One region of the Paenibacillus sp. JMULE4 genome, then DNA from elsewhere that is predicted to be linked to it. Evidence: riboswitches for the same ligand, from Rfam matches in the RefSeq annotation. Region 1 holds a riboswitch; each other region holds the start of a gene.
What was found. Region 1 has a riboswitch for cyclic di-AMP ahead of EXW96_RS11080 (CAP domain-containing protein). Riboswitches for the same ligand answer to the same signal wherever they lie in the genome.
Positions count from the first base shown of each region.

Region 1 (7,938 bases):
GCTTCCAGCATGCGCCGTTCACAACCCACCACCAGGGGGTCTGCTGAACCGCTTGCGTCACACCTTTCGCCGTTTCGGCGGAAACGAACAAATGAAACACAAAGGACCAGCCAAAAACCTCCGCTTCCGTGCGATAACCGGTAGCATCGACAAATGCTTTAAATTCTGCATTGCTCACCGCGTAAGGATCGATATAAAAAGAATCCAGTCTAACCGAACGAACGGGGCCTTCGCCATCTTGGGCAAACCCTTCCTGATCCGCGGTTCCCATTAAAAATTCACCGCCGGGCAAATAAATCATGCCTTCTTTAGGATCTTTGGCCGAGCGTTTGCCCTGCAAGGGCAAAGAATGAGAATCCGGCTGGCCCGAAACCTCTCTGCCGGCCGTGCAGCAGCACGGTTTTTTTCCATTCATTTCAATCCTCCTCCACCGTTCAACGGAGGTCTTATCCCTTCGGACGGCCATGACCGAATTCCGCAGGATGTCTCCGTTTTAGCTCTGTAATCGCATGACCGCGTCCTGTCTGTTCCAACCACTGCGCATACTTCGGCAAAAATCCTTTGGCATGATAAGGTCCTCCCTCTTTCATCACCGTCCAGAGCAGATCTGTATCGAAAGGCATCGTCTCCATCATGTGGTCATGCCACTCATTTAAATAATATACCGCATCTCGGCAAACTTGGCGATGCTCCGCAGCCAGATTCGTTTGCTCATAAGGATCGCTGTCGAGATCGAATAGCATCTCTTGATCGAATAAATGGTACCCGTCATGATACGTTCGGACATAGAGCCATGACCCGAAACGAACGCTTCTTTGGCAGACGTGCGCACATTGCGAAACGACCAGATAGTCGCGTCCCGCCTCCTGACCCTTCAGCAGGGAGGCTGCAATCCACGCCGGCAGAGGATCGCCGGCAAACGGATTGCCGAAATCTTCCGGCGCCCGGTACGGCGTATGAGGGTCCCAATAGTTCACATAAAGAAACCAGTTGTCCTTCCGGGCATTGTGCTCAATCCAATTCAGTACGGCAGGCGTCACTTCCTCGGCCGATTCCATTCCGCATTTGCCGGTATTATGGATTTCATTGAAGCCTGCATAAAACGTCCAGGACGAATGCCGTTCCGCAAAAGGACTGACCAATACCGTCTTTAATCCGGCAGAAGCTATGTCGCATTAAAATATCATGGCAAACAAAAGGACTGCTGAGACATTCTCAGCAGTCTGTTCTTTTAGTCCGAATTAATTTTTGATAAACATCTGTACCCACACGCCATTATAATAAGCCACTCCGATTTTGTTGAAGTTCGGGCTCATAATGTTTTGACGGTGTCCCGGACTGTTCATCCATGAATCCATTACCTCTTGCGGTGTTCTTTGCCCTTTGGCAATATTTTCACCCGCGTAGGTATAACGGATGCCATAAGAGCGCATCATATCAAAAGGAGACCCATAGGTAGGAGAATTATGGTCAAAATAACCTTTTTCATACATGTCCTTTGCCTTGTCTAAAGCCACCTTCGTCAATGCACTGTCGCTGGCAAGCGGGCTTAAACCGGCTTTGGCACGTTCCTGGTTCACCAAATTTACCACTTGGCTGGCATAAGAAGACTGTGTCGTGCTGTCTGTTCCTGTTCCCTGCTGCGATCCGTTACCCGAACCGTAACCCGAGCCTTTACCTGAACCTGTACCGTAACCTGAACCTGTACCGTAACCTGAACCGTAACCCGAACCTATACCCGTTGACTTACCTGGAATATTAAGCACAATTCCTGGCCATATTAGATTTGGGTTAAACAATTGCGGATTCACCGTAATAAGCGATTTCAGGCTGATACCGTATTTCTGGGAGATCGCCCACAGGGTATCGTTGCTTGATACCGTGTGCGACGGAGCAGCTGAAACCGCGCCGGCGCCAATGATCGGGCCAAGTGCCAAAACACCTGTCAAAACCAACTTCTTAAAACCTTTCACTGCATTCCTCTCCTTTTTACGGCCTGCGAGGTTAGCTGACGGATTCGGGTCAAAGAGCAACCACCCGGCCACCATAGTGGCTTCACCCCAAGGATATGGGTTCCCCCGCGCTTACAAATTAAGCTTCGGCCTTTTTGATGTCGCATTCCTAAACAGGAACGGAAACCATTGTAACACGGATACAATGAGATTTCATGACACAAAGTTTACCAACTGTCCCCTAAGCTAGCGAATTTTTGAGAGAAACCCCCGGCGGCAGCACAGCTTCAACGCGGGCCCGCAGCATGGGCTGCCTGTGCAGCTCTGCACATAGAATGGCCACGATCCCCCGATCCTCACGGGAGCGAATCAATCGTCCCATCCCTTGCCGGAGCCTCAGCAGCATATAAGGCAGATCGACCTCTTCAAAAGGAGACTCCGCCGCGCTGCGTTTGGCCATAAAGACCGGATCTTGAGGCGGAAAAGGCAGCGACCATATGATGACATTGGACAAGGACGGCCCCGGTACGTCGAGTCCCTCCCACAAGCTGACGGCGCATAGAACACTCGTTTCGTCATGCTGAAAAGAAGCGATAAGATGGCTGATTTCCTGATCGCCTTCAAACAAGAAGCGCATTTTCCCGAAGAGTTCGGGATACGACGCAATCTCCCGTTTAAACCGCTGCAGTTCGGCTTTCGCCGGAAACAACAGCAGCGCTCTTCCTTCCGTTCGTTCGAGCAGCGAGACAGCGGCCTCCATTTTCTCCGAAAATGTCCCGCCGGCAGACCAAAGAGGCGCGATCGCTTCCATTTGCCGTTCGTATTCATATGGAGAGTCAACGGAAAAGGACAAATATTGCTCGATCCCGAGACTTTCCGCTACATAACGGAAGGAGCCCTCCACGGATAATGTGGCCGATGAAAAAACGATAGGCATGCTCGAGCCAAACACCCGCTCCCGAAGCACTTCCTTGACGGTTCTCGGCATGATCACCAAAGCCGCTCCGCTCCCGCTTTCCGTCAACCAGCATACCAATGACTCCGATCGCTGGAAAAGACTCAATGCTTTCTGCATCATTTCAAGATGCTCTTCGACAATGCGGAGCTGATATTCATTCAAGGTGTGAAGACCGCTTTCAAACACGAGCTCTTCTTCAATCGCTGCAAGCACCGTCCGGAACCGGTGTATTTCCTGAAGCAGCCGATCGTCGAGCAGAAGCTCCTTCCGGTCCGAACCGGGAATCTCTCTGCTCCGGCGCCTTAACCAGTCAAACATCGTCTCGCTTTGCGCAATCGCCTCGTCAATGAGCACAGCCAATGATTCGCGTATTTCCCCCTGCAGCAGCCGGGTAATCAGTTCTTCAAACACGTCATGCTTTAATTTATAGGTCAGCGCCTTCTGCGCGGCAGATTCCAGCAAATGCCCTTCATCAAATACGACCGCACAGTGATCCGGCAGCAGCGGCAGCTGCCCTTCCCGCTTCCTGCTCTCATACGTCCACACATGCTCCATGTAAAAATCGTGCGAACAAATGATCAAATCGGCAGATCGGCGGTAATGCTCGCGGGAGAGCGTTTGCCCGCAGCGGTGCCTTTTGTCGCATACGAAGCAATCCTGGAAAGCATCCCAATTGATCTTGCTCCATTGCTCGTCATTCAAATTCGGATATTGCTTCCGGTCGCCGTAAGCATAAAACGATTGCAGGGTTTCATGAGAATGAACAAACCCGGGCAGCTCTTCGTATAATTGCTCGAACATTTCCGCATCCTCGTCCCTGAATCTCGCTTTGTCCAGCTTGACCAGACAAAGATACTGGTCCGCAGACTTCCCCAGCCTGGCGTCAACGGCCAGGCTCAGGTGCTTCGCCAGCTTTACGATATCCCCTTCCGGCTTGACCAGTTGTTCAATTAAAGACTCGTCCGCACAGGCGATCACAGCCGGCTTTCGCATATAACGGGCGTAACAAATCGCATATAACAAATAAACAAGCGTTTTCCCCGTCCCCACTCCCGCCTCCGCAAAAATGGTTTGTTTCTCGGCAAACGCCCGTTCCAATTGGAAAGCCATATAAATCTGTTCATCGCGGACTTCGAAACCTGCTTCCGGCAGAATATCGTAAAAGACATCAGCTATCCATTCGCCGGCCTGCCGGATGAACGGTTGAGAATGATCATAAGTAAAAGGGTAACGCTCCACTATGATTTTGCCTCCATGATAATCAAAATCGAGAAGACTTTTCTTCCATATGACAACCCCATATTATCACACGGTCCCGGCAGATATGCAACAAAAAAACAGTCCAAACCTCCTATAAAAAAGGTTTGGACTGCCGGATCAGGACATTACATGGCTATCTTCTGGTCCAGTTTGCCCTGTAAATGAACAAGTCTCATCAGAGCGGTTGCCGCTTGGGCTTTGGTCACTTCTCCCTGCGGATTGAACTTCCGGACGGAACCATCGAGCACACCCAGCTGAGTGATCAGCCAGACGGCGCCTTTCTCGGCAATGAGTTCCGAATCCTCGAAATTCAACTGCGGATTCTGCTGCAGTTGTTCCGCAAGCTTATTGTACTTGATCATTTGAGTCAGCAGAACCGCCAGCTTTTCCTTCGTTAGAGCTTCCTCCGGACGAAGCTGCGGCGTTTTCTTCGGATCAAGCCACTTCAACTGAACAAAAAGCTGGGCGGCTGCATAGTAAGGACTCTGCTCGTCGATATCTTCGAACGCCGGCTTGGCATTTCTGTCATAATAGGAATTCGCATAATGCGGATGTACCGCCTGAGACACCATAAGAAGCCAATCGCCTAACGTGATCGTCTTATCAGGATGCAATTGGCCGCTTGAATCTGCGGATAAGATGTTGTGCCGGATCATCGTCTCCAAATCTTTCTGTGCCCAATGCCCCGCAATATCGACAGGCATTTCCACCGGGCTTTCAACGGTGCTCACAGGATTGACGAAGGTAGCCCGCCACCGGCCGTTCGCCGCATCGATCACATAACCGTTTTTCGCACTGTCTTTGTACGTTTGTTGATAGACCAGCTTGATATCGGGCTCCACGTATTGACTGTCCGTATAAAAACCGCCAAAGTTTTTGTACTGCAATTCCTGTGATATGCCCTCCAAAAAGATGGCTTCAGCCTGAGCTTTCGTTATATTCGCTGCAAGGGAAGCCGTACCCGCTTCCAATTGATCTGAACGCGTGCTCTGATAGCTCTTCAATTGGCCCTGGGCATCCAATATAATGCTCACGGAATCCCCTCCGACAGGGATCCCCTTATAGAATCGCTGGAATCGGAATCCAAAGGTTTGTTCATCTCCCGCCGGTGCGGCATACGGATCGGAGGACAGCCATTTTAATTCTTCCGACGCATTCGGATACAACTCGTTAATCAGAGCCAAAGCCTTCTTTTCGGCTTCAGCCTGAGAGATTGCAGCCGTTGTCTTCTCCGTATCCGGCTTTGGATTGGTCCATGGGGGAGCCATACGATCCACGCGGAACTCCAGAATTTGTCCGGTTCGCGCATCCACCACGGCGTTTGTTTGACCGCTATAAGGATAAGGACCGGCAGGCGCCGCTTCCATCCAGGTAATATTCCAAACCTTCTTATTCACGTCCGACCAATATGTATTAAGGCTCTGCGTGGATCTCGTGCGATTGCCCGGAATGGACGCTACTCGCTCGACAAGCTCCGCCGCCTGCTCACCTGTCAATAATTGGTTTTCGCCTTTGCCCGTTGTCACGGTAAACAGTTTATCCGTCTTTTGAATGTCTTTATATTGAACCTTTTCAGGCTGAACGACTGCACCCGTGAAGTTAATGTATTCACCGGTTTGTGCATCGATACTTAAGTCGGCATAAAAAGGCTGCACCCAACCGAGAAACCAGCTCTTGCCCTTGAAATTCGGCTGATTCACCGGGACATACTGCAGGGTTAAATCCCTTAGGGGCACGAACTTCTTGGCGGCCTCTTCCGGGGTGATGGCGGGCTCAGGAGATGGATAATCGGCAGTAACCACGTTCCGGTAATAGCCTGTGACCTCTCCGTTGCCGTTGATCGTTACTGAAATATGTCCCCCGGGATGGGCCAATCCATGAACTAAAGTGGTAAAAGAAAATTCATACTGCACCGGACCGAAAAGCGCCTGATTGGTGTATGGAGACTGGTCCACGGGCTTCAGGCTGTCAAGCGATAAGGTCGGTGAAGCTTTCTGAATAAATGCTTTGGCCAGCCCCAGCGCCTCTTCTTTGGAAACCTTCGGCGGATAGTACGCTTCATTGCCCTCATCCGTCGGGAAATGCAGATGGGTTTGCAGAAGATCGCCGGTGATCGAGTCGACTTTACTGTCGAAGCCGTAGCTGCTGTTGCCGAATGTAATCTGCCAGCCGATGGTCCAAACGTTCTGATATTGGGGAGGATACGAGTGGGAATCTCCAAGCTCCACACGTACCGGCTGCGCATCCTGCAATTTCGGAAAAAGTTTTCTCACGATGGCGACCGCTTCATCCTTCGTAATCTTGGCCTCCGCTTTCACCTGTTTTGCTTCCTTGGCAGCAGAAGGTGCAGTTCCGGAGGAAGCATTAAAACCGCTGACGGAAGCTGCAGCCGCCAAACTGGTGCCCGTACTGATCTCGTTCGCATGAGCCGTTAACGGAAGAAGACTTAAGCTGAGCGCGGACAGCATCACCAGCTTGCCTTTGAATCTCCCGCGATGGGGCCGTCGATTCATCCCTATCACACTCCGTATTTGTTATTTTTTCAATGGCTTTCTGAAATCTATTTACGCAATCCGTTCCAAAAAGTTCCGAAGTTGCATGATTTTATATTAAGTCTATGTCATGCTTCATGTTGATTCGGGAGAATACATTGAGCCTGCCTTGTTCCAGACAAAATAGCAATCTAAAAGAAACCGTATAATTGGTTAGGAGATATAATAGCAATAAAAAAAATCCCTTAACATAGGCAGCTGTTAAAGGATTGAATAAACGGAGTTTTTGCTTTGTAATTATTTTCCTAAAAGCGATAAAACGCCGCGAACGACCAATGTTCCTCCAAAAACGATGACGGCCAGAGAGCCGACTACGTCGAGGATTGTATTTAAACCGGACAGTGCTGTGATTTCTTCTACCGGCACTTTAATCAGTGCATATCCACCTATCAACCCGCCTACATAGGTCAGAAATTTATCCATATATCCCACCTCCTATGTTTTATAGAAATATCATATGATCAGGAGATTTATATGGTTCTAGACCTGTGTATCGATTACAACGGCAGATTGTAAAAGCGCCGTGTATTTTCGAATAACACCATCGCTGCTTCTTGTTCCGGCATTCCCTTCAGCATAGATATTTGCCTAATGGATTCACGAATCATACGCGGATGGGTCGTTTGACCCTCGAATACGCCTCGAAAAGGCCACGGACCGTCCGTTTCCACCATCAGAAGTTCGAGCGGGTACGCACGAACCACCGCTTGAATCTCCGGCTTGTATACCACATCAGGCGTTACCGAAACGTAATAGCCTCTCTTCATCATCCTTGCCATTGTCTTCCCGCTTCCCTTGAACCAGTGGAAATGAGCTTTCTCTGCTCCTTGCTTCTCTAGCAAATCGCATACCCTTTCCGCATCCTCATATACGGCATGCAGCACCACCGGTTTATCCAGCCGGACAGCCAACTGAACAAAGCGTTCCAACAGAAGCAAATAGGGCTCATCATTGAAATGCTCGCCTCTGTTCTCCGCCGCTTTACGCATGTAATAGGGAAGTCCGATCTCGCCGATCGCCATCATTTCATCCCGGTGCCGATCCATCCATTCGAATAAATTTTCCATATCTTCTTCGGCAGGCGGCGCCTGCTCCGGATGATAGCCGAATGCGGGAAAAACAGCATGCGGGAGCTGACGCTTCAACCGGAGATTGCGCAGGCACGATTCCGCATTCATCGAAACCGTCAGCAGCCCTTGAATCCGATATAAATCAC
Region 1 is NZ_SGWF01000012.1:301,155-309,092, forward strand. Features, by position in the region: gene EXW96_RS11070 (formylglycine-generating enzyme family protein) at 1-415, opposite strand, end outside; partial or broken gene EXW96_RS11075 (sulfatase) at 447-1,160, opposite strand; gene EXW96_RS11080 (CAP domain-containing protein) at 1,242-1,973, opposite strand; cyclic di-AMP (ydaO/yuaA leader) riboswitch at 1,979-2,114, opposite strand; gene EXW96_RS11085 (ATP-dependent DNA helicase) at 2,194-4,149, opposite strand; gene EXW96_RS11090 (YcdB/YcdC domain-containing protein) at 4,296-6,683, opposite strand; gene EXW96_RS11095 (hypothetical protein) at 6,960-7,145, opposite strand; gene EXW96_RS11100 (TatD family hydrolase) at 7,220-7,938, opposite strand, start outside.

Region 2 (7,938 bases), on a different contig from region 1:
GACGCTCGGCAGCAGTACGGCCAGGAAACGGCTGCGTGTCAGCTTCAGCATGAGGGCGATGCCCAACAGCCGGTACACCGCCTCTTCGGAGATGGAGGCCACCCAGGCCATCAACGGAAATATACCGGGATAGGTCATGTTGTATACGGAGTCGGCCGGGTCGCTGACCGTCCATACGCCGAACACTTCGGTACCGATAAAAAACATGGTTTGCTGCAGGCCCAAAATGAACAAGCAAATGAAATAACCTCGTACCGCCGCTTTCCATACCTCGCCTCCGAATACAGAGTCCCGCCAAACCGGCCAGGGATTCCATCCGCGGTCGAGCCAGAGCCGCCGCCCCGCACTCAAGGCCAAATACGTCGAAAGGGCCATCAGTCCGACAACAATATTGGTGAACCATAAGTAAAACAGGGCTACTGGCCAGGAAGGTCCGCTTCCGTGCATCGTTCGGAAAGCAGGGATCATATTAAAATTGTTGACGATATAAATCGCCACGAAGAAAAACGTGAGCAGCGCACCGCGCGCATAGCGGATGTCACGCCGCCGCCGCACAACAAGGATCAGCGCCGCGAGTGTCATCACAAGCGAGATTCCGATACTGATCCGCGTCATTAAAGCGGAACGGCGATCCTGCGCTTCCTGCCAGGCCATGAACGCATCCGGAACCGTAAATACCGGCTCAAACGCAGTGACCCGGCTGCCGGACACTTTCAGGTGAAGCTCCAGCGGGGCTTCGCCTATTCGCTCCGTCTTGCTACGGAAGATGAGACTTCCGTTCCCGGCCCGCCCGGATTCGCCCGTCAATGCAAATTCCGCGGGGTCATAGCCCATCTCCCGAATGGCGGTATTCGCCGTCTTCAGGAGGCCGGCATCCGGAGAGCTTACGGATTCGCTTCTGGCGGTTGCGGTCCGGCTCATCGAGAATCCGAATATGGCCAAGGTTTTATAATTCACCGCCACATAGTACGTTGCGCCCTTTTCGATGTCGTTAATCTCCACCTCAAAATATTCGAGGGGAAATCGTCCTTCATATTTTTCTTGTATTGATCGTATAGCTGCTCCTTTAGCAAATAGCCGTTTCTTACCGGGTAAGATTGGTACAAGGTATGGGCTTGTGCGCCTGGTCCTATCGCAAAGCGGTTGCGGACAAAGCTCATCGCAGCATTCGCCGCTTGCTGCTTTGTAACGACGGGAAGGTCTTCGGCATCGTCTTTAGGGAGGCGAGTCTTGTCCAAATAGGCGGAGGCAAACGTAACGCCCAGGTACAGCATCAGGCCAAGGACGGCCAGAAGCAGCAGTGGAGGTTCGAATCGTCGTTTCGGCATGAAATGCTCCTTAGCAGATATGGGATAATAACAGTCTATTCTTTTAAGGTAGCATACATTCCATAAGCAAATCCAATGATAACAAGAGCTACGCGAGGCAATATTCAGCAAAGCGAAGCGCCACACCTATAAAAACGCTTACATATGTCGTAATTTTGCGAAATCCGGTGCATTCAGGTGAAACAAGGCTTTGTACTTCAATGAAAAGAGGATTATAATTCATATCAATTGAACAGCGAGCCGAATTTCTAAAGGAAAACGGGGGAACCATGAGTTTAGGGGTGAATTCAGCGGATACAATCCGCTGATAGGGTGCCTGTACATCCGAATCCGACAGCTAACCTCGTAGGCTTGAATTACAGGAACCTTAAATTGACATTGGGTTTCCAGTGTCTTTTTTGTTGCCTGAAACGTCAAATAGGGGTGCATTCATGAAAACCATTGCCAGGAAAGTCGAGCTCACGCCTCCGCAAATTTTGGTCATCGGTTTTGCTGTTATGATCTTGATCGGCTCCATGCTGTTGTCGCTTCCCGCGGCCTCGGCCAGCGGTGTACCGATGCGTTTCCTGGATGCTTTATTCACGGCGACATCGGCAGCCTGTGTAACCGGACTTGTCGTTGTGGATACGGGCACTTATTTTACCCTGTTCGGCCAGATGGTTATCATGCTATTGATCCAGGTCGGCGGGCTCGGGTTTATGACCATGGCTACCTTATTCGCATTTGCCCTGAAAAAGCGCATCTCACTTAAAGAAAAGCTTATTTTGCAAGAAGCACTGAACCAGAACAGTCTTGAAGGCATTGTGCGGTTAATCCGTAAGGTGATGATTTATTCGCTCACGATTGAGTTTACGGCTGCCGTTATTTTCGCTGTTCGATGGTCGGTTGATTTGGGTCCCGGTAAAGCGGCTTATTATGGTATTTTTCATGCCGTCTCCTTCTTCAACAATGCCGGTTTCGATATTTTCGGGCCGGTAACGGGAAAATTCAGCAGCTTGACGGCTTATGCAGCTGATCCGGTGATCAACGCGGTTTCGATGGGACTCATCATTTTGGGTGGAATCGGTTTCGTCGTTCTGTCGGACCTCATGGATTATAGAAGGAACCAAAAGCTGACGCTTCATACCAAAGTGGTGCTAAGCGCTACCGGTTTTTTGATCGGAATCGGGGCGTTGATTATATTTATCTTCGAATTTACGAATTCCAGAACGCTTGGACCGCTCGACTGGTCCGGCAAAATACTTGCCTCACTGTTTCAATCCGTTACACCGCGGACAGCTGGAGCCAATACGCTTGATATTGCCGGGCTTAGGCAGGCGACGCAGTTTTTTATCATCATTCTGATGTTCATCGGTGCTTCTCCCGGCTCTACAGGCGGAGGGATCAAAACGACGACCTTTACCACGCTGGTCGGCGCGATGATCGCGATGGTCCGCGGGAAGGAAGACATTGTACTCTTCCGTCACCGGTTAGGCAAAGAAAGGATTCTGAAGGCCGTTACGATTACGATGGTCGCTTTGGCGCTGGTCGTCACGATCACGATGATTCTTTCTACAACGGAGGATCATGCGTTCCTGATGATTTTGTTTGAAGTGACATCGGCCTTTGGCACGGTTGGCTTGTCGATGGGGTTAACACCGGATTTGTCGGATCTCGGCAAGATCCTTATCGCGTTTACTATGTTTACCGGACGTCTGGGTCCGCTGACATTGGCTTATGCACTGGGTCCGAAGGCGGAGAAGGAATTGTACAGATATCCGGAAGGCAAAATTACGATTGGTTAGGGGAAACGAATGGATGAAAAACACTCAATACGCAGTCATTGGATTAGGACGATTCGGTTCAAGTCTTGCCGAGGAGCTTCTGAAACTGGGCTATGAGGTGCTTGGCATCGATGTGGACGAAGAAGCGGTGGAGGAGATGAGCGACAAGCTGACGCACGTGGTGGTAGCGGACTCGACGGAAGAAGAGGTGATCCGATCGCTGGGCATCCGGAATTTCGATTGCGTGGTGGTGGCGATCGGCAACGATATTCAAGCGAGCATTCTTACTGCGATTCTATTAAAGGACATTGGGGTCAAAACGGTCGTAGCCAAAGCGCTGTCCGAGCTTCACGGCAAAGTGCTGAACAAAATCGGGGTTGACCGGGTCATTTATCCCGAACGGGATATGGGGATACGCGTAGCGCATCAACTCGTTTCTCCCAATTTGCTTGATTATATTGAACTGTCCAATGACTACACCATTGCGGAGCTGGCCGTACCCAAAAGGCTTGCCGGGCGGACGCTGAAGGAGCTTGATCCCAGGGCGCGTTACGGATGCAGTGTCGTGGCGATCAATAGAAAGAACGGTGTCATCATTGCGCCTACAGCGGAAGATACTTTCGAAGAGCGCGACGTTATGGTCGTGATTGGAACAAACGAACAGATCGAAACATTCGAGAATGAAGTCATCCGCTAGCAGGCGGACGGAGCAGATTTGATGCTCCCGGGAGACGGAAAGGACGTGCCAAGGCTTGAAACCTGGATTGATTATGAGGCTGTCACCGCCGCAAATTTTGGTATATGGCTTCACTTTGATTATTATGATTGGCGCAGTCTTGCTTTCACTGCCGATTGCAACGGTCAGCGGGGAGTCCATGCCCTTCCTGGACGCTTTATTTACAGCTACTTCAGCGACATGCGTAACGGGACTCGTGCTGGTGGATACAGGCACGTATTTTTCCGCGTTCGGGCAGCTTGTCCTTATCCTGCTGATTCAGATTGGCGGACTCGGCTTCATGACGATGGCCGCTTTGATCGCTCTTGTGTTCAAGCGGAAGATTTCGCTCAAAGAACGTCTGGTGCTGCAGACGGCAATGAATCAGGGCAGCATGGAAGGGATCGTCCGGTTAATACGCAAGGTTCTTTTATATTCTTTAACGATTGAGTTTGCAGCGGCGGTGATTTTTTCGGTCCGTTGGTCGTTCGAGATGGAACCCGGCCAGGCGATTTATTACGGCATTTTCCATGCCATTTCATTCTTTAATAATGCAGGTTTCGATTTATTCGGCGCGATCCATAAGCCATTCGGCAGCATGTCTCATCTGGCTTACGATTGGATTGTCAATTTGGTGGCGATCATTCTGATCGTGCTTGGCGGAATCGGCTTTATTGTCATTGCGGATCTGCTGGAATATCATAAAACCCGAAAGCTCTCGCTTCACTCAAAAGTCGTACTGAGCACTACAGGGGCACTCACCGTTATCGGCTTTGTGATTCTGCTGATCTTTGAATTTACGAATCACAAAACGTTCGGAGCATTAAACGGTTCCGGTAAACTGCTGGCTTCGCTGCTGCATTCCGTGACCCCCCGTTCCGCAGGGGTTACCACGGTGGACGTCTCCCAGATGAGACAAGCTTCGCAATTTTTTCTCATTATTCTTATGTTTATCGGCGCTTCTCCAGGTTCGGCGGGCGGCGGAATCAAAACGACGACCTTCGCCATCCTGGTCGGGGCGCTGGTTGCGATGGTTCGGGGAAAGGAAGACATTGTCATGTTTCGCTACCGGCTCGGAAAGGACCGGATTCTCAAAGCGATCACACTGACCATGTTCGCGATCTTTATGGTCGTTTTCATAACGATGCTGCTCTCTACGACGGAGGATCACGCCTTTTTGGTTATCCTGTTCGAAGTGACCTCCGCTTTCGGCACCGTGGGATTAAGCATGGGCCTAACCCCCCAGCTCACCGAATTCGGTAAAGTCGTTATCGCTCTGACGATGTTCACCGGGCGGCTTGGACCGATGACTTTGGCCTACGCGCTTGGAAAGAAAACGGATAAGGAGCTGTACCGTTACCCTGAAGGTAAAATCACCATCGGCTGAGGCGCTTGGCTCAAGGGGCAAGTGAACCCCAAAAGGCTAAACGCCCACCGTCCTGGCCTGTTGATAATGACGCACCGCCTGATCAATGAAAAGACCGATGGAAGTCTGGAGAACGGCATCATCTGTATACAGCAGAGAGGTCGTTCTTTTGGTTTGCTTCAGCTCCGGTATATAACGTACGGTCAATTGGTTGTCTTCCATTAAATTACGGCGGAGATAGGATTCGGGAAGCAAGGTGCCCGCATTACAGGTGGAAACCAGACGCGTGATGGCTTCGAACGAATCGATTTCCATCTTGACGTCGGGATGGACGGCATAGCGTTGGAAGATCTCGTCCATCAGGACACGGTACCAGGTGCCTCGCGAGAACAGGATCATCGGCAGCCCGTGAAGATCGTGAATCTTGAGCTCCGTCTTGCCGGTATAAGAATGACCGTCCGGCAAAACAAGGCACAGGTGGTCGTCGAACAAGGGAACACAGGTGAGGGACGGATCATCGATTTTGGAAGCGACGAGTCCGATGTCCACTTTTCTGTCTTTAACCAGCGGCACGATTTCATGGGTTTTGCCGGTGATCGCTTTAATATCGGTGTTCGGGTATTCCCTCATATACATCGTAATCAGGTCCGGAAGCGTAGACTGCAGCGTAGTCAAGCTTGCTCCAATGATCATGCTGGCAGGCTGCACACCCGTTTTGAAGGTTTGCAGCGTTTCATGCAGCTTGCGTTCCAGCCGCTGCTGATCGAGAGCATATTCATAGGTAATCTCACCGGCCCGGGTCAGCTCAAGACGCTTGCCTATGCGCTTGAACAGCTGGACACCGAGCTCCTCCTCCAGCCGCATGATTTTGCGCGATAAGGCAGGCTGTGAAATATTCAGCAGTTGAGAGGCTTTATTCAAGCTTTGCTGCTCGACGACGGCAGCGAAAACATCAATGAGTTCCATAATAAGAACCGTCTCCTTTTTACATATGCAGTATTGTTATAACGATATATAAAAAATCCGCACTTCCATTATAAGCGATTCAAGAGTAGTATGGTATATGTCACTTCCCGTTCACATTTTTCGGCGTATTCTGCATAAAAGCATGTCGATTCATGGAAAATAGTTGTAGCGTTTTCTGTTGACGCTCTAAGTATGCGGGAGTACAATGAAAGATGGTTTTGACGAAATAGTGACAAGCCTTGACCTTAAGGGGGGAACGAATTACTAATGTTTAAGAACTCGTATTATTCTCGAAAGCTTCATTCATTGCTGGGTGTCATCCCGGTCGGTTTCTTCCTGATCGAGCACCTGCTGACGAACTACAAAGCGTTCAGCGGTGGACACACGGGCTTTATGGAGCAAGTGCATTGGCTGCATTCGCTGCCGCTGGTCCTGTTCCTGGAGATTTTCGGGATCTGGATTCCGCTGGCATACCATGCCATCTACGGTCTGTATGTAGCTTATACAGCACGCAACAACGTGTCTAACTACGGGTATTTCCGCAACCAGATGTTTTTTCTGCAGCGTGTGACCGGCGTAATCACGTTTATTTTCGTGGCATGGCACTTTTTCCAAACTCGCTTTCAGATTGCTATCGGAACGGTTGACCAAGGTGAGATCGGCGTCCACATGCACGGTATTGTAGTCAATCCCGTCTACTTCGTGCTCTACGTGATCGGTGTGATTGCAGCCGTATTCCACTTCAGCAACGGAATGTGGTCTTTCCTTGTCAGCTGGGGTATTACCATAGGTCCGCGCGCACAGCGAGTATCTACTTATGTATGGATGGGCGTTTTTGTTATCATGTCCATCATGTTTATCTTGTCGTTGACGGCATTTATGGACCCATCATTCCAGCAAGTGCCTCAAATGGCAAAAGGTTAAGGAGGGCGGACGATCATGGCGAATTCAAAAATCATTGTAGTCGGTGGAGGTCTGGCGGGCTTGATGGCCACCATCAAAGCGGCCGAGGCTGGAGTTCACGTAGACTTGTTCTCCCTTGTTCCTGTCAAGCGCTCCCACTCCGTATGCGCCCAGGGTGGTATCAACGGAGCGGTTAATACAAAAGGAGAAGGCGACTCTCCGTGGGAACATTTTGACGATACGGTATACGGCGGAGACTTCCTCGCGAACCAGCCGCCTGTTAAAGCGATGTGTGAAGCGGCGCCCGGCATCATCCATTTGATGGACCGGATGGGGGTGATGTTCAACCGTACACCTGAGGGTCTGCTCGATTTCCGGCGTTTCGGGGGAACAAAGCACCATCGTACGGCATTTGCTGGAGCGACAACGGGTCAACAGCTGCTGTATGCGCTGGATGAGCAAGTGCGCCGTTGGGAAACTGCCGGTCTGGTTCAGAAATACGAGCATTGGGAGTTCCTTGGTGCGGTGCTTGACGATGACGGCGTATGCCGCGGTATTGTCGGCCAGGACCTGCGCAGCATGGAAGTGAAAACATTCCGTTCGGATGCGGTTATTTTGGCGACAGGCGGTCCCGGGATCATCTTCGGTAAATCGACCAACTCCGTTATCAATACGGGTACGGCGGCGAGCGCGGTGTACCAGCAGGGCGTTTATTACGCTAACGGCGAATTCATCCAGATCCACCCGACAGCCATTCCGGGCGACGACAAGCTTCGTCTGATGTCCGAATCGGCACGCGGTGAAGGCGGACGGGTATGGACATATAAAGACGGCAAGCCTTGGTACTTCCTTGAGGAGAAATATCCTGCTTACGGCAACCTGGTGCCCCGTGATATC
Region 2 is NZ_SGWF01000011.1:22,541-30,478, forward strand. Features, by position in the region: gene EXW96_RS28265 (CPBP family intramembrane glutamic endopeptidase) at 1-1,002, opposite strand, end outside; gene EXW96_RS27295 (hypothetical protein) at 954-1,328, opposite strand; cyclic di-AMP (ydaO/yuaA leader) riboswitch at 1,557-1,695, shown strand; gene EXW96_RS05405 (TrkH family potassium uptake protein) at 1,760-3,112, shown strand; gene EXW96_RS05410 (potassium channel family protein) at 3,126-3,788, shown strand; gene EXW96_RS05415 (TrkH family potassium uptake protein) at 3,862-5,193, shown strand; gene EXW96_RS05420 (LysR family transcriptional regulator) at 5,230-6,138, opposite strand; gene EXW96_RS05425 (succinate dehydrogenase cytochrome b558 subunit) at 6,406-7,062, shown strand; gene sdhA (succinate dehydrogenase flavoprotein subunit) at 7,078-7,938, shown strand, end outside.
Region 2: another riboswitch for cyclic di-AMP. It lies ahead of EXW96_RS05405 (TrkH family potassium uptake protein); the one in region 1 lies ahead of EXW96_RS11080 (CAP domain-containing protein).

Region 3 (7,938 bases), on a different contig from region 1:
AGTGTCGGTACCGAATAACCAAATTGGTTAAGCTAATAAGAGCACACGGAGGATGCCTAGGCGCCAGGAGCCGATGAAGGACGTGGCGAACGACGAAATGCCTCGGGGAGCCGTAAGCAGGCTTTGATCCGGGGATGTCCGAATGGGGAAACCTGCGTATCGTAATAGATACGTACCATGCAGTGAATACATAGCTGCATAGGAGGCAGACGAGGGGAACTGAAACATCTAAGTACCCTCAGGAAAAGAAAACAAAAGTGATTCCGTCAGTAGCGGCGAGCGAAAGCGGATTAGCCCAAACCAGGGGGCTTGCCCCCTGGGGTTGTGGGACGTCAACGTGGGTTGAGCAGAGTAGGTGAAGCGGTCTGGAAAGGCCGGCCAGAGAAGGTAACAGCCCTGTAGCCGAAATTCTGCGAAAGCCCTAGACGGATCCCGAGTACCGCGAGACACGTGAAACCTCGTGGGAATCCGGCAGGACCATCTGCCAAGGCTAAATACTCCCTGGCGACCGATAGTGAAGCAGTACCGTGAGGGAAAGGTGAAAAGAACCGCGGGAGCGGAGTGAAAGAGAACCTGAAACCGTGTGCTTACAAGAAGTCAGAGCTCGTTAATGAGTGATGGCGTGCCTTTTGTAGAATGAACCGGCGAGTTACGTTTGCAAGCGAGGTTAAGGTGAGAAGCCGAAGCCGCAGCGAAAGCGAGTCTGAACAGGGCGAATGAGTTTGCAGGCGTAGACCCGAAACCGTGTGATCTACCCCTGTCCAGGGTGAAGGTGCGGTAACACGCACTGGAGGCCCGAACCCACGAATGTTGAAAAATTCGGGGATGAGGTGGGGGTAGCGGAGAAATTCCAATCGAACTCGGAGATAGCTGGTTCTCCCCGAAATAGCTTTAGGGCTAGCCTCGGGAGATGCGTCGTGGAGGTAAAGCACTGATTGGGTGCGGGGCCCGCCAAGGGTTACCAAGTCCAGTCAAACTCTGAATGCCACAGACGTTAACCCGGGAGTCAGACAGTGAGTGCTAAGATCCATTGTCAAGAGGGAAACAGCCCAGATCATCAGCTAAGGTCCCCAAGTGTGTGTTAAGTGGGAAAGGATGTGGAGTTGCGCAGACAACCAGGATGTTGGCTTAGAAGCAGCCACCATTCAAAGAGTGCGTAATAGCTCACTGGTCGAGTGACTCTGCGCCGAAAATGTAACGGGGCTAAACACACCACCGAAGCTATGGCTAGATATGAATATATCTGGGGTAGGGGAGCGTTGTAACAGCGTAGAAGGTTGATCGTGAGGACAGCTGGAGCGGTTACAAGTGAGAATGCCGGTATGAGTAACGAAAAGATCAGTGAGAATCTGATCCGCCGAAAGCCTAAGGGTTCCTGAGGAAGGTTCGTCCGCTCAGGGTAAGTCGGGACCTAAGGCGAGGCCGAAAGGCGTAGTCGAAGGACAACAGGTTGAAATTCCTGTACCACCGTGAACCGTTATGAGCGATGGGGTGACGCAGAAGGATAGTGACGCGAGCTGATGGATGCTCGTCCAAGCAGTGAGGCTGGTGTGCAGGCAAATCCGCACATCGAAAGGCTGGGCTGTGATGGGGAGGGAAAATTGGAGTACCGAAGGTCATGAGTTCAGGCTGCCAAGAAAAGCCTCTAGCCAGGGAGAAGGTGCCCGTACCGCAAACCGACACAGGTAGGCGAGCAGAGAATGCTAAGGCGCGCGGAAGAACTCTCGTTAAGGAACTCGGCAAAATGACCCCGTAACTTCGGGAGAAGGGGTGCCCCGGTAGGGTGAATAGCCCGAGGGGGCCGCAGTGAAAAGGCCCAAGCGACTGTTTAGCAAAAACACAGGTCTGTGCGAAGCCGCAAGGCGAAGTATACGGGCTGACGCCTGCCCGGTGCTGGAAGGTTAAGGGGAGCGGTTAGGGGCAACCCGAAGCTGTGAACCGAAGCCCCAGTAAACGGCGGCCGTAACTATAACGGTCCTAAGGTAGCGAAATTCCTTGTCAGGTAAATTCTGACCCGCACGAATGGCGTAACGACTTGGGCGCTGTCTCGACGAGAGATCCGGTGAAATTTTAATACCTGTGAAGATGCAGGTTACCCGCGACAAGACGGAAAGACCCCATGGAGCTTTACTGCAGCTTGATATTGGACTTTGGTACGATCTGTACAGGATAGGTGGGAGCCAGAGAAGCATGAGCGCCAGCTTGTGTGGAGGCGACGTTGGGATACCACCCTGATCGTATCGGAGTTCTAACCTGGTGCCCTAAGCGGGTATGGGGACAGTGTCAGGTGGGCAGTTTGACTGGGGCGGTCGCCTCCTAAAGCGTAACGGAGGCGCCCCAAGGTTCCCTCAGAATGGTTGGAAATCATTCGCAGAGTGCAAAGGCAAAAGGGAGCTTGACTGCGAGACAAACAGGTCGAGCAGGGACGAAAGTCGGGCTTAGTGATCCGGTGGTACCGAATGGAAGGGCCATCGCTCAACGGATAAAAGCTACCCTGGGGATAACAGGCTTATCTCCCCCAAGAGTCCACATCGACGGGGAGGTTTGGCACCTCGATGTCGGCTCATCGCATCCTGGGGCTGAAGTAGGTCCCAAGGGTTGGGCTGTTCGCCCATTAAAGCGGTACGCGAGCTGGGTTCAGAACGTCGTGAGACAGTTCGGTCCCTATCTGTCGCGGGCGCAGGAAATTTGAGAGGAGCTGTCCTTAGTACGAGAGGACCGGGATGGACGTACCGCTGGTGTACCAGTTGTCTCGCCAGAGGCACGGCTGGATAGCCAAGTACGGAAGGGATAAGCGCTGAAAGCATCTAAGCGTGAAGCCCCCCTCAAGATGAGATTTCCCAGTAAGTAAGACCCCTTGTAGACGACGAGGTAGATAGGTTCGGGGTGGAAGCACGGCAACGTGTGGAGCTGACGAATACTAATCGGTCGAGGGCTTATCCAAAAAGCACATGAAGATGATCAGCGGCTTGGTTTCGATCCAGTTTTCAGGGCGCAAGCCTTGAGAAATGAATACGTTTGGTGATGATGGCGGAAGGGAACCACGCGTACCCATACCGAACACGACCGTTAAGCCTTCCAGCGTCGATGGTACTTGGACCGCAGGGTCCTGGGAGAGTAGAACGTCGCCAAGCAAATGTATTCAAAAAGCCTGCAAGTCATATTAAATGACTTGCAGGCTTTTTGTACTTCAGGATAATATTACGCTTATACATGGAAGCCTCCCTCGATGTAAATTGGATTTTAACATACATAACATTCCGATATTCCCTTTATTGGTAAAGAGCGGTTGAATGAATCAGGGCAAACAGACTGCATACTAACTGAAGATTTACAACTTTAGAGCTGTAATGATATCCAGCAAGAAAGCTGATATATGGAGATGACGGATCTAGATTCGAATACTCCAAAAAGCTCGGAAGCTACGTCGAAGGAAAGCGTAAGTTCACAAACCACACCTCAAGGAGGAATGAGTTCATGGGCAAAGTGCAAAATAACAACGAAAATGAAGAACTGGCCGAATTAGGAACCCATGCCGCGGGAGCAACCGACCTGCATCATACGCGGACAACGAATGAGGCCGTACAAATCGATCCTCCTGTAGGTAATCAGCCGGGAGCCGTTGATAACCGAAGCGGGAAGTTTGATGTGAAGAAGAACGGAAAGCCAATCTGACCTCATGGATCGGTTACAGGCCATTAGAGAAAGAGCAGGGATCCGGCGGAAGCACAAGGATGCCTGCTCTTGCTATTGGTCTTTTATGATTATTCCACATCTGCGAACAATTCCTTCAGCATCCGTTCCCGGTTTAGCAGGAACTGTTTCATAATGATATAATGATCGGTTTCTTCCAGAGTTATCTGTTCAATGCCCTTGTCCGTAAGATTGTACATCAGAGCGTCGGGATATCCCATTAAAATGGGAGAATGAGTAGAAATAATAAACTGGGAGTTTCGGTTCACTAAAGCGTGAATACGGGCCAGCATGGACAGCTGCTTAAAAGGAGACAAGGCCGCCTCGGGCTCATCCAAAATGTAAAGGCCATTCCCTCCGAAACGGTGAAGGAAAGCCGCGAAGAACGATTCTCCATGGGATTGCTCGTGCAGTGATTTGTCGCCATATGACCGTATGATAGGGGGGGCCGAGGACTGCTCACGATCCATTTCATCAATGTTCGTTGCCAGGTTGTAATAGGTTTCGGCGCGGAAAAAGAAGCCGTCTTTCGGTTTACGGACTCCGCGTACCAAACGGATATAGCGGTGCAGCTCGGAATGCGATGAATGGGTAGAAAATGTAAAATGGAGACTGCCGCCCTCCGGATTAAATCCCCATGCGATAGCCGCCGCTTCAAGCAGTGTGGATTTTCCCATTCCGTTCTCGCCTATAATATAGGTTACTTTGGGGTGCAAAGGCAAAGAGGTGAGTTCGCGCAAGGAAGGAAGATTAAACGGGTATGCTGTAAATGAGGGAATCCGGTCCCTTAACAGCTCGATACTCCTCAAGTAAGCGTGTTGCTCTCTGAAAACCATGCGGCGCCGCTCCTTTCCCATGATCCTGAACAAGTATATGATACAAAAAACAAAGGCAAAGGCACCCCATCCCAACCAAGAGTGAGGTGCCTTGAACACCAAGCGTGGTCCAGAAACCCTAAGCGATAAAGCTACATACGTGAAAATCCTTCATCGTGTAGATATTTGATCGCCTCATCATAGGTGTCAAAAGCGGACTCCAGATGAAGTCCCGAGTACACATACCACATTTCGTCTTCTTCCAGCAGCACAAGCGTATGGTTATCCGGACCGATCCATCTTTCTTCTTTTGCATCTCCAATAATGGCCTGTTCCTCTGTTGTTCTCGGGGAGAGAGAGCGGATGGAGGCCTCTATGATCGCATGAAGCTGTTCCTTGGAGAAATCACGAATATTGACCAAGCCTTTGTCATCCTGATCGTAACCATACAGAAGACCGGCATAAACAAAACCGTTACCGTTCGGATGCAGATGATAAACCACAATCTTTTTGTCATGGGCGCTTTTTTCATAATGATAATTGATCCGGCCCAAGGATACATTTTTACGTTCCAACTCCGGGAACGATTCCACAACGGCACGTTTTTCTTCAAAAGAAAGCATGATATCCCTCATAACATAGCTTATTGAATTCCAATTGATTATATCATAGGACATCCCGACCGCACCATGATCACATCTTTTGAAGATAAACGGTTTATTTGCGTGTTTTGGCAATCAAATCCGATACGGTGACGAACTGATAACCCCGCCGTGTCAGCTCGGGTAAAATTTGTTTAAGAGCCTCTACGGTCTGGGTGCAGTCCCCTTGAAGATCGTGGAACAGCACAATATCGCCGTTGTGGGCATTGTCCAGAACCTGGCGGACAATTTTGTCTACGCCCGGCTTTTTCCAATCCTGCGTATCCTGATACCAAGACCACATCACGACCGTAAGTTGATCCTTTTTGACAGATTGAAGCAGGGCATCATTGTAAAAACCTCCAGGGGGACGGAAAACGTGCGGCATTTGTTCTGTGATATCGAATATAACCTCCTGGGTTTGGCGGATTTCTTCTATGAGACGTTCGGGGGGAAAGTTTTTCAAGTAATGATGATCGAACGTATGATTGGCGATTTCATGTCCCTCGTTTACCTCGCGGATGGCAATGGCAGGGTACATCTGCACGCGTTTGCCAATAACGAAAAAAGTGCCTTTAGCCCCGTATTGATTCAGCAAATCCAAAATCTGCGGCGTATACACCGGATTCGGTCCATCATCAAACGTAAGTGCGATCAGCTTCTGATCCGTCTCGACGTTCCATACGACCTCGCTGTTTGAGGGAGCGGCGCCAGTAAGAAACAGGACCACCAAAGCAATCATGAACCTACATATACGGCGATGCATAACGAATCGACCTCCGTTCTGACATGACCATCTTAGGTTTTGGACGTCAGAACAAAAGTATGCGGCAAGTCCGGCAGCCAAAAAAAAGCAGCCGCCTCGATGGAGAGACGGCCGCTTCGTGCTATGGATGAGAATCAAATAAGATCATGAACCGAGAATATATACTTTTACTTGTTGAATTCCGAACATTCTTGCTTTATTTTTGCTCTCAGGCAGGAAAATGTCTATGCGGTTGCCTTTCACCGCACCTCCTGTATCGGTTGCCGTGGCGTACATTCCGCCGGCAGGAAGACCATCATACGTATAACCCTCGACATACACTTTAGAGCCGAGCGGGATCACGGACGGATCTACGGCAATGGTACCCAGACGCAGCGGGTTGCCCATATAGTCGAGTCCCGCATAACCGCCGTTCTCATCGGCAGAAGCAGTATAGGCCGTAGCCTTGGCTACGATCACTTTGGAATAATTCGGTACCTTGCTAACCTTGTTCACCGGCCGGTACCATGCGGGAGCATGATATTGGCCGTCCGTGCTGAGAATCGCGATCCGGTTGATCTTGTCCCATTGGGTTTTGATTCCGAAAGTATCGGAAATCAGCCGAAAAGGGACATACACGCGTCCGTCTACAAACTTGGCCGGGTCCGTAATTTGAGTCGGTTTTCCGTTAACCGTCATGCTCCGGTCACCGGTCGACAGCGAAACGGTTTTGTCGCTGCTCTGTATTGTAATGGTGAATCGGGAACCGTCTTGTTCCCACTGAAGCTTGTACCCGAGCTTGTCCGTAACCGCTCTCGCGGGGACCTGAAGTTTGTGATTCTCATCCACAAAAGGCTGTGCATCCGGAAATGCCACGAGCTTTTTGTTTACCTGTACCTTGACGTCATCAGCCAGGCGTACAGGTTCCTGCGCATGTGCGGGTATAGATGCCGTTAAAACTGAAGGCACGGCAAATACACATGCCAGGAGCATGTTTTTGAAACGAAAATTCATGATGCGTCCCTCCTGTTTTTGCCTCCGAGGTTAGTTGTCGGGTTCGGGAAGAGGTTGTTCCCTAGCGCAGCCGTGCAGCCTGCAAGCATTCACCCCAAGTGCTTAGTCCCCCGTACGTACACATAATTAAGCTGTACGATTCGGCTTTTAAAAGCCTAACATAGGATAATGTTCCGGTTCAATGCACAAAATCAACCAATCATTCCCTCATAATGGAATTGCTTCTAGCGCCGGTTTTCCTCATGCTGCATAATCCTGTACAATAAAAAGAACGACACGGCCAGAATTGAAGGGAAGAGATCATGTACAGACGCGATTATCTCATGCGGTTGATTGAGCAGACGACGGAAGTGCTGCATAAAGTAATGTTCGCAAGGAAAAATCAACGTTTGCAGGAAGCCCTTGAACTGTTGAATCAGGCCATGCGTCAATTGTTAGGGCTGAATTCCAGGCTGATTCACGCTTTATCTACCAAGGATTTGCTCGCACTGCTTTCCAAGGACGGACATGTCGATCAAGGAAAAGTGCTGGCTTTAGGAGATATGCTGAACGCGCGGGGCGCTGCACAGAAAGAGAGCGGTCACGCGGCTGCTGCAATTAAGGATGGCTTAAAGGCGCTGGACTTGCTGCTCACCGCCAGGGAGATGGATCCCCGGGATGAATTGGGCGGGATGTTCAAAGAGCGGATCGATGCGGCGCTGGCTCTCGCGAACCGTGCGTCTATGCCGACGGATACCATGCATAAGCTTGTTTTTTATTATGAGGATTGCGGACAATATGCCAAAAGCGAGGATGTTTTATTTCATTTATTGGACGAGCTAAACGAGGATGAACATCTCCGTGAGGAGTGGATAACGGTGCTGGATGAAGGGATACGCATGTACGAACGCTGGCGTTCTGTCGAAGAAGAGCGGCTGGCTGCAGGCAATTTATCCAAGACAGAAGTCGAAGACGGCCTCGAGGAACTGAAGAATATAAAATAAAACATGCCACTATCAGGAAAAATCTGAATGAATAGGGTACGAAATGC
Region 3 is NZ_SGWF01000019.1:219,442-227,379, forward strand. Features, by position in the region: rRNA gene EXW96_RS22545 (23S ribosomal RNA) at 26-2,944, shown strand; rRNA gene rrf (5S ribosomal RNA) at 3,018-3,134, shown strand; gene EXW96_RS22555 (hypothetical protein) at 3,478-3,675, shown strand; gene EXW96_RS22560 (AAA family ATPase) at 3,765-4,529, opposite strand; gene EXW96_RS22565 (hypothetical protein) at 4,661-5,131, opposite strand; gene EXW96_RS22570 (polysaccharide deacetylase family protein) at 5,226-5,915, opposite strand; gene EXW96_RS22575 (stalk domain-containing protein) at 6,060-6,908, opposite strand; cyclic di-AMP (ydaO/yuaA leader) riboswitch at 6,913-7,064, opposite strand; gene EXW96_RS22580 (DUF6483 family protein) at 7,211-7,891, shown strand.
Region 3: another riboswitch for cyclic di-AMP. It lies ahead of EXW96_RS22575 (stalk domain-containing protein); the one in region 1 lies ahead of EXW96_RS11080 (CAP domain-containing protein).